3 regions of the Bacillus sp. SORGH_AS_0510 genome follow, and region 3 is predicted to be linked to each of the others. Evidence: riboswitches for the same ligand, from Rfam matches in the RefSeq annotation. Region 3 holds a riboswitch; each other region holds the start of a gene.
What was found. A riboswitch is a leader RNA that binds a small molecule or an ion and turns the genes downstream of it on or off. The one in region 3 is predicted to bind cyclic di-GMP.
Positions count from the first base shown of each region.

Region 1: another riboswitch for cyclic di-GMP. It lies ahead of QE429_RS19970 (DUF192 domain-containing protein); the one in region 3 lies ahead of QE429_RS21825 (hypothetical protein).
Region 2: another riboswitch for cyclic di-GMP. It lies ahead of QE429_RS03245 (sensor domain-containing diguanylate cyclase); the one in region 3 lies ahead of QE429_RS21825 (hypothetical protein).

Region 1 covers NZ_JAUTAU010000001.1:3,902,242-3,905,518, reverse strand. Annotated here, with positions in the region: gene gerPC (spore germination protein GerPC) at 1-150, opposite strand, end outside; gene QE429_RS19980 (spore germination protein GerPB) at 202-441, opposite strand; gene QE429_RS19975 (spore germination protein) at 459-680, opposite strand; cyclic di-GMP riboswitch class I at 941-1,027, shown strand; gene QE429_RS19970 (DUF192 domain-containing protein) at 1,154-1,495, shown strand; gene QE429_RS19965 (Flp family type IVb pilin) at 1,512-1,703, shown strand; gene QE429_RS19960 (A24 family peptidase) at 1,833-2,342, shown strand; gene QE429_RS19955 (TadE/TadG family type IV pilus assembly protein) at 2,339-2,722, shown strand; gene QE429_RS19950 (pilus assembly protein TadG-related protein) at 2,732-3,277, shown strand, end outside.
Region 2 covers NZ_JAUTAU010000001.1:622,653-625,929, reverse strand. Annotated here, with positions in the region: gene QE429_RS03250 (triose-phosphate isomerase) at 1-594, shown strand, start outside; gene QE429_RS03245 (sensor domain-containing diguanylate cyclase) at 1,011-1,949, opposite strand; cyclic di-GMP riboswitch class I at 2,048-2,132, opposite strand; gene QE429_RS03240 (hypothetical protein) at 2,398-2,922, shown strand; gene QE429_RS03235 (hypothetical protein) at 2,919-3,277, shown strand, end outside.
Region 3 covers NZ_JAUTAU010000001.1:4,286,222-4,289,498, forward strand. Annotated here, with positions in the region: gene QE429_RS21815 (YrdB family protein) at 1-303, opposite strand, end outside; gene QE429_RS21820 (HD-GYP domain-containing protein) at 343-1,275, opposite strand; gene QE429_RS21825 (hypothetical protein) at 1,294-1,986, opposite strand; cyclic di-GMP riboswitch class I at 2,054-2,139, opposite strand; gene QE429_RS21830 (DHA2 family efflux MFS transporter permease subunit) at 2,289-3,277, opposite strand, start outside.

The DNA of each region.
Region 1 (3,277 bases), 380 kb from region 3:
TTTATCGACATGTATGGGCTGTTTCTCTTTTAGTTGCTTCATCTCTTCTTGCATTTTTTGAAGGGTAGTCTCCAATGCAACGATTCTCTTTTCCTGTGCTTGAATATACATTTGCAGCCATTGAAGGTATTGGGAATAATCTTGATACATGAAATCACCTCACAGTAGGTAGTCTCGTTAAACCCAAAAGATGGATGAGAATTATTTGTCTACATTTTCTTTTTTTCTAACAGCTGCCTGTAATGGCACGGCGGGGGTACCCACTAAGCTTCCAAGGGCTTTAATTGGCTTGGGGGCGGGTTCTGTAAAACCACCAGTATTATAAAGATAGGCAGATGGTTTTATCATTCCAGCACTGCCAATTTGCATGACAGAGGAATTGGAAATACTCCCAATTCTTATGCAATTTACTTGAATGGATTGTTGTATATAGTAATTCATGTTAGACCACCCAATTGTTAAGCATTTAGGGCAATTCCTTGATCAATAACATCTGCATCCGATGTGTTAGTAGAACTTGAATTGTTGTTTAGACGCAAATTTTCCCCTGTATTAAATGACCCGGCTCCTGAGAATGTTTTGGCATTAGAAAATGGCATAATTTTATATACGTCGCCAATATGGAATACTGAACTGCTTCCTAAGGTAATTACCTGTGCAACTCCAACGATGGCTGGCATGATCAACATCCTTTTTAATTGTTATCTATAAATTATATGTATGGGCGAATGTATGGTGAATGGTTAGCCTAAATAAATTGGCAGTATAGGTAATTTGAGGATATATACGCATTTATTGTTGATTTTATAAGGGTTTTAGTCGGAAATGGGTAAATATACCTAACTCCTTTGAAATAAAATAGTATTTTAGTAGGATGCTCTTTGAGGGGAAAAAGTTCTATTATGTGAATAAGAGATCAGTCGGACAAACAAACACTGATTCTCGATAAAGGCAAAACTGATGAAAATCAGCGACGCAAAGCTAAAGGGGCTAAGGTGCTTTTGCACTACGCCAGCCAGTTACCGAAAGAACAGGGTGTTTCATAGTAGTGATACTATTTATCCATAGTTTATCTATGTATATTTAGGTGCGCTTATTTTTAACCCCCCTTTCGGTAAAGGCGGGGTTATTTTTATTATCGGAGGTGAAATGAGTGAAAGTCGTGAATCTGTCAAACGGAGCGGAACTGGCAAACCATCTATCAACAGCTGATACCTTTTTTAAAAGATTAAAAGGACTGATGTTTTCGAAAAGTTTACCAGCAGGACACGGCTTATTAATCCAACCCTGCCAATCCATTCATACTTTCTTCATGAATTATTCCATCGATGTCATTTACTTAAGTGAAGATCTTGAAATTGTCGGCCTGGACGAAACGGTAAAGCCCGCAACAGTAGGGAAGTATCACAAAAGAGCAAAGTCAGTATTAGAGGTGCCAGCAGGCACGATTCAGCAAACGGAAACAAAAATTGGAAACTATTTAACTATAAAATGAAAAGGGGTTTTTACAAATGATGAAAAAAATGAAAGCTTTATTTACTGAAGAACAAGGACAAGGTATGACTGAGTATGGGTTAGTTTTAGGACTAATTGCGGTTGGCGCTGTAGCAGTATTACTAGTAATGAAAGATCAAGTTGTTAAGTTATTTACGGATGCAAAGGACGCATTAACAAGTGCTGGTGCAGGCGGCGGGACTCAATAATATTTATTTATCTTGATTTAACTTAGCTATTTCCTTATAGCCTTGCGTTCAATATAAACGTGAGGCTATTTTTCTTTCAAGAAAATAGTTATAAACCATACCTACGAATAGGAAAGGAGAGATATATAAGTGTGGAGTAACTTACTACTAATGATCCTCCTGATTATATGTGTGATTACCGACTTAAAGGAACGGAAAATTTATAATAAGGTTTTATTTCCCTTTTTATTTATAGCATGGATTTTTCACTCCATTACCGCTGGATGGAGCGGATTAACAGGGGCACTCCTTGGTACGGCTGTAGGGTTAGGAATCCTATTAATTCCTTATCTCCTTGGAGGAATGGGTGCTGGTGATGTAAAACTCCTTGCTGTAATTGGCGGATTAAAGGGAATCAGTTTTGTATTAATGGCGTCGATCTATATGGCTCTGGCTGGAGGTTTTATGGCTATCCTATTTATTCTTTACCGTAAAGGATTTTTAAAGAGATTATTATACCTAATGCATGGTCTGCGGCATGGAATGAGGCTTTCTCTTCTCGAGGAAAATGAGTCGGTCAAAACCACGCTTCCTTATGGCGTCGCTATTGCGGCAGGAGCCATCTTTCAAGTATATTTCCCTGGAGCCCTTTTCCAATGAAAAAAGATGAACGTGGCCAATCGTTGGTAGAAACAGCGCTAATTATTCCTATTTTTCTATTGATTTTAGTAGGAATCCTTGATTTTGGTCGAGTGATATATTCCTATGCGCATTTGCAAATGGCGGCTCAGGAAACAGTTAGACTAGGTGGTCTGGGAAAGAAGGATGCTGACATTTCAACTTTCGCCCACCAATATGTCCATTTAGGGGATACGACAAAATTACAGGTAACAATCACTCCAGCGGATACGGTTAGGCGTTCGGGAGACTATGTAACAGTCAAGCTGAAGTATCCAATGACATTTTTAACTCCTATGATTTCCAAGTTCTTCCCCTCCGATTTTGCCATTGAAACAAATTCAACGATTCGCGTAGAGTGAGGGATAAATATGCGAAAATTTTTTACTAGTTTATTTAAGGGTGAGCAAGGGAATGCCCTCATTCTTGGTGCAATCTCGCTAATGACCATCCTCTGTATGGCAGGATTAGCCATAGATGGAGGCTTAATTTATATGGAAAAAGCAAAGCTGCAAAAGGTAGCAAATGCAGCCGTCCTTTCAGGGGCTCAAGAGCTGCCAAATACAGAACAAAAAGTGACTGATACCGTGCAATATATCTTAGATTCTCATAAAGCAGCGAACACGTTAACCAATCTTGGTATTAACATGGGAAGTAAAGTTACCATCCACCTAACGAAATCAGTAAACATGACGTTTATGAAAATTTTTGGTTTTGAAAAAACGGACGTCACAGCTAGAGCTGCAGCAGGATTAGGTGTGATAGGAAAAGCAGTAGGTGCCGCTCCATTAGGAATCGACGAGAGTGTGATTCTGGAATATAACAAAACTTACTTATTAAAAGTTGATTCTTCAGGAGTGTCATCAGGGAATTTTGGCATTTTGGCACTTAGTGGACCAGGAGCAAAAACCTATGAA
Region 2 (3,277 bases), 3.7 Mb from region 3:
GCACAGAATATGCATTGGGAGGATAAGGGTGCCTACACTGGTGAAATCAGTCCTCTGATGTTAAAGGAGATAGGAATTGATCTTGTGGAGCTTGGTCATTCCGAAAGAAGACAATACTATAATGAGAATGATCACGATTTAAATAAAAAGATTAAAGCTGCTCTTAATCATGGGATGAGGCCACTGGTGTGTATTGGGGAGAATAAAGAGCAGAAGGATTTTGGGGTGTCGTACGAGGTGCTTGCTCAACAGTTGAAGGTTTCTTTGTTTGGTATCACTGTTGAACAACTATCCAATATATTGATTGCTTATGAACCGGTTTGGGCGATTGGTGAGGGTGGGACACCGGCTGATGCGGATTATGTAGCGGAAATTCATAATTATTTACGCTGTGTGTTAGTTGATCTGTATGGTGAGGATGCTGCGAAGGATGTTCCGCTTCTGTTTGGCGGGAGCGTTAATACCGATAATTTCAAGGGCTATCTCTCGTGTAAGAACGTGGACGGATTGTTTATTGGCCGAGCGGCGTGGAATATGGTTACTTTTGAAGAAATTTTACGACATATTGATTCTAATTTACCTATATATAGTTAGAGTAATCGACCCATCCCTTTTTTGGATGGGCCTTTTAGTTTGATAAATTTATGCAATTCTAGCAAGGTGAGAACCACCCTTTTGCTTGCTACGGCGCGGGGTAGTTTTCTTGTTTTCTAGAACGTTTTTCCGAAAGAAATATGCGCTCAATTCACGCATAACCCCCTTCAGAACTTCTCATAGAATTTCAAGAAATGTTTCCATGATTTTCACCGTCTCCCCTTAATTTTCCATAACCTTTAAACTATATCACCATAGAATGCCATAGGGACGGTTCTCATGGTTTTTTCCTACCCATCGGAACCGTCCCTTTTCTGCATTTTCACCTATTTTTCCTATATGCTAAACTAATTAATCCTTTAGTTAAAACGAGCATAACCCCAATACAAAAGACTTGGAGCTATAAGGTGCTTCACCTACGTAAACACACGATTTTTTCTGCTCACTTTATCTTCGTACATTTTTTTATCTGCCTGAGAAAATAATCCTTCCATTTGCTCTATTGAACTGAATGCATAGCTATATCCGATAGACATTTTAATCGTATATTCGAATGAATGAGCATTATACTTTTCTATATCTTTACGAATATCAGATATAAGTTGTTGAACTTGACTTTCTGTCTGATAAATCGTAATAATAACAAATTCATCCCCACCAATTCGTGAAACGGATATCTCTTCTGTGGAGTATTGATTGATAAGTGCTGCAACCCCTTTGATTAATTCATCTCCCGCCCTGTGGCCAAAATGGTCATTTACATATTTAAGACCATCTACATCACAAACGATTAAGGCAACAGGGACATTTATATAGGTATTAAGCTCTTCAAATTTCTTCTCAAAGTATTCCCGATTATAAATATCCGTTAGAGGATCGTGATATATTCGATATTCTAATGCCTGTTGTAGTTTTACCTTCTCATCAATATTCCTCATAATTCCTTGTATGACCACTAATTGCCCATTTTCATAGATAGGGCTCGCGTATTCCTCAAACCACCTATAATGTCCACTATTGTCTCTCCAACGCTGAATGAAGATTTCAGAATAATCCATATTGCCGCTTACTTTACGCATGAGCGTTTCATAATCATCAGGATGAACCCTTTCAAAAGGGGCGTAAAGATTTAATTCAGCTTCTTCAATTACCCCTTTGCCTAAAAAGGTTTCAATAGAAGGACTTATATAGGTAAACTTCATCTTCGGTACCTCATAGTAATAGACAACGTCCTTTGAACTTTCTACTAACTGGGAGATGGTTTGAAATTTTCTTTTCCACTTAAGCATTCCGTAAAGAATCCATACCAGAAGACCAACAAATACTACTAATAAAAGGATGACCGTTACCTTCATGTCGTTTTCTCCAATCTCCCTGATAAAAGCTTACTTATTTTTCTCAATAAAAATAGACCAACCCAACATAGATTAGTCCATTGATTTGGAAAATTCCTATTGGTAACTGGCTAACATTGTCTCGCGACTTTAGTCCCTATAGTTTTGCGTCTTCATCTTTCAATGAATTTGCCCTTCACACATATGTATATAATCAAACATGTATAATAATATATCTAAATTATAATTGTAAAATATAACCAGGTCAATATACCTAAAGGGTCGGTTCTACCAATTTTTTTAGTCATCACGAAAAAGAAAAAAACCACCAGAACCGTCCCCTTGGATTCCCTAAAATAAAAAAATTACAAACTAATCCTTTTTTTCTAAATTAAGTATTATAATCTAGTTAAAAAGCTCTATTATTTTAATAAGAATAGTGCATTTTTCACCAAAGGGAGAGATAGGAATGGCAAAAAAGGTATTGTATAAAAATATGGAAGCTTTAGAACCTATTAAAAAAATTCTTAACGAGGCTGGAGCAGCCGTACAGGACCGAACAAGGACAATTGAAACAAGTGACATCCCTGAGGTACTCGGTGCTGTTGCTGGGATTGGAGTAGGTGGAGCTGCAGGCTTAGGACTCTTATCCATCCTTGGCGTGTCTGGATTAAGTGCGGCAGGAATTACTTCAGGTTTAGCTGCAGCTGGTTCCATCGTAGGTGGCGGAATGGTTGCCGGAATCGGTGTACTAGCTGCACCAGCAGTGATTCTCGGTGTTGGCGGGTATGCCCTTCTTTCTGCTTCTAAAAAGAAAAAACTGGTACAAACAAAGGAAGCATTATTACAGGAAGCTATTAAAAAACACGATGCAATCATTAGAGAATTAAAAAACGACTTAAACCAAACACAGAAACGGGCCGAATATTTAAACTCCTTAAATATCCTTCTTTCAGGGGTTATTAAAGACCTAAAAGCGGATATTGCCGCATGAGTAAAGCAGGTCCATCCGATAAATACATAACAAGTAAAGCAGACCTAGAAAAGCTAAAAATTCTAAAGCACCAATCAGATAACTTAAAAGAAATGGGTAACCAACTAGATCACATCAAAAAAACGATGGATTCATCTATTCAAGAATCAGAAGACCTTTTACGCAGTTTGGGGATTAGCCTAGAAAACATGAACATGAACCAAAAAACAAGTGAGCGAAAACCTAGAAAACTGGCACTTCGGTCATGGGATGATCTATTGGCAGATGCTGAAACTTCATCTAATGATTCCGTTAGTTTTGCTGATATTCTAACCGCTGAAGAAATCCAAGGGGTTGAAAATCGCATTGAATTGTT
Region 3 (3,277 bases):
TGCTGCTATGAGTCCATAACAAAAGCCTAGTGTGTGTTTATTTAAAAAGAACAAAATAATGACTGGAAGGCCAAATATGACTATCTCCAACATTAAAAAAGGCATGCTAGATAATGTGTAAGGTGCTTTAGGGGCTCCAAACATCCCCCAAATAACAGCGGCTATCATTGGAGCTCCAATACCTAATACTATGTTTATAACTGTACTCTGGCTCACATGGAACCCCCAATAGCCAAGAATGATAAGTACTACTATTTCCAATGTAAATCTAATGCCTAGATTTATTGCTTTTAAAACTTCCATCCTCACCACTCCTTTAAAATAAAAACAAGTCCCATGGTACTAAGGGACTTGTTTTAGGTCTTCTACCTTTAGTTTTCCGTCTATAATTAATACTTTTTCAAATGCCTCCACAATTTCACTTCGATAATGAGAACCCGCTAATCTTTTAAGTTCAGCTATTGCTATTTTAGGATCCAGACCTTTTCTATATACACGGTCCGAAGTCATTGCATCATAGGTATCTGCTACCCCTATGATTTGGGCTTCTAATAGAATTTCTTCACCACTAAGACCTGATGGATATCCGGATCCATCTAACCTCTCATGATGCTGTAAAATAATATCTCCAATATGACCATAATAGGTTGATTTAACCATCTCGCACCCATCCCAAGAGTGTTTCTTTAGGATTTCAAATTCTTCATTAGAAAGTTTTCCAGGTTTATTCAAAATTTCTTCAGGAACATGAATTTTTCCCACATCATGAAAGAGGGATGCAAAATAAAGATTTTCTAGCTTTTCTTTCGAAAGTTGTAACTGTTTGGCAATTCTCACAGAATATGTCTGCACCCTAGCACTATGTTGATAGGTATATTGGTCTTTTTCTTCTACTTGCTTAACAATTTTTGTTAACTCATTAATACTCTCGCTTATAAAGTGAAAAGCAGGCTGAGTAGTGAACCAAATTAACTTCATATCTGTTAATGCTTTAAAATAAGTAGCATCTTCAAGGTGATGTATATAAAAATAATCACCAGATTTTAAATAAATTTTAGTATCCATTTCTTCATAGACACATTCTCCATTAACTATAAAGAAGAATTCCATTGTTTCTGGTTCTTCACCTGGAAAAACATAAAAGGTTTTCCCTTCTTTTATTGTTTGTAAGATAACTTCTGAGCCGTCACCTTTTGCTATTAAACTAAACTCAGATGTTGAATCTATTACTTTTTCTAAATATTTCCCGTTCTCCCCAAGGTGAAGACCATTCATGTTAAAACCCCCAGACTCTTAATGGCAAACACGAATCGGGTCAATCCAAACCCACTTTCCTCCTAGCTCCACAAGTGTCCAGTAAGGTTCTGCTTGGATGCCCTTTTCTGCTGCCTTATTGATTGCGTCCGTAGACATTTTTAATGTAACATTATATAAATCTGTAATTAATTTATCCAAATCATTTGAAAATTTCTCAGTTCTTTCATTATGTTTCTCTAATTTTCTATTTATTTGTTCATTAAGCTTTTCTATTTTTTTATCAAGTTTTTCCTTATCATATCCTTTTTCTAAAGAAGACTGCACTAAACTATCAACTTTTGCTTTTATAGCTGACATCCTCTCATTAATTCTAGCTGTTTCTTCCTCTATTTTACTATTTAGATCAGAAAGCTCACTTCTTATTTTTTCTACTTTGTTTATATCATTGGTTTTTACTAAGTCCTGTTGTAATTTGTTTTTTTGATCTTTTAATTTAACAACAGTGTCGCCTTCCTCTAACTTTTGAATATCTCTTATGTACTGAGCCTCCAGCCCATCAGCATCTTGAACTGCTTTTGCAATTTTAGCTTCAATATCTTGGTTAGTTTTTTCAATAGAAGCAATAACCTTCTCATAATCTGCTGGAGTAGGCTCTGCAGCAAATACGCTTGTCCCAAATGATGACATTAAAAGGACTGATAGAGAAATGGCAAATACTTTTTTCAACATGTTTTTCCCTCCATTTTTTATTCCTAGTGGCTGTCATGGAGTTAGATAGAAGAGGACTAAAAAAAACATATGCAGCTGGCTGGCATAGCAATCAAACTTTAGCCCCTGTAGCTTTGCGTCCTTATCTTTTCAAATAGGTTGCCTTTTAGGAAAATGTACTCACAGTCATTATAATTGTTGGAGGTATATATTACCACAAAAAACACCATATTTTACTGAAAAAAAATACTATTCCATTTATTTCGACATTTAAACACAAAACCTGCGTCATTTCTACAACGCAGGTGTTTTGGACTTCCAACTTATTCGTTTGCTTGGAATTGAACATTGGAAAATACATTCTTTCTCCTTTTTTCTCTAAAAATAAATCCTGTTAAACAACAAATTAGTACAAACGGGATACTTGTTTTATAAAGATCAGCAAAACTGGATGCAATTGTTTTATGAGCATAGGCACTCACCTGACTTCCATATGTCTTTATTAATTTCTTATTGTGAGTAATTTCCTCATCTACCTGTTTTTCCACTTGTTTATACACCATTTCTTTTGCTAAAACTCTCTGATCTTCTGGCAATGTGGAAAGCACTTTTTCTACATTCCCATCAATCAGCTGTTGACGTTCTGTAGTAGAGATTTCTTCCTGATTTGCTTTAAGGTTTTGCTTTTCTTTTTTAATTGATTTTTTTGTTTCACTAAAGATTTGTTCTTTTGCTGATTGTGGCAAATCTAATTTTTCAAGCCTTTGAGCCGCAAAATGAACAACATTCTGTTTCTTATGTTGAATATTATTGGTCAAGCCTGCAACAAAGATTGCTACTGCTAAAACGACACCAACCTGTCTAAGCATAGAAAACACACTTTGGGAAGCTGTTAGCATCTCCCCTTCAAATGAGGATGTACTTGCAATCGTGGCTGAAGAAATAACAAAGCTAAATCCGAACCCAAGCAAACTGCACAACAAAATAACCTGACTAGAAGTACTATGAATACTTAAGTTGTGTAGCAAGTAGTAAGCAATTCCCATGATCCCAAACCCAAGTATTACTGGAATCGTAAATCCTATTTTTTTCGTTAACAAACCTGCAAAGTTGGAAAATACGAAGATGGCGGCAGATACTGGTGTAACTAGTAATGCGGCTTGAAGCTCTGTCTTATGTTGGAAGTTAGTTAAAAACTGAGGTAGTAGGACCATTACACCGATGAGGAAAATAAAACCTGCTGTCACTGTTACAACCGATCCCGTAAATAACCGGTCTTTAAAAAGAATTAGGTTAACCATGGGCGATTTAG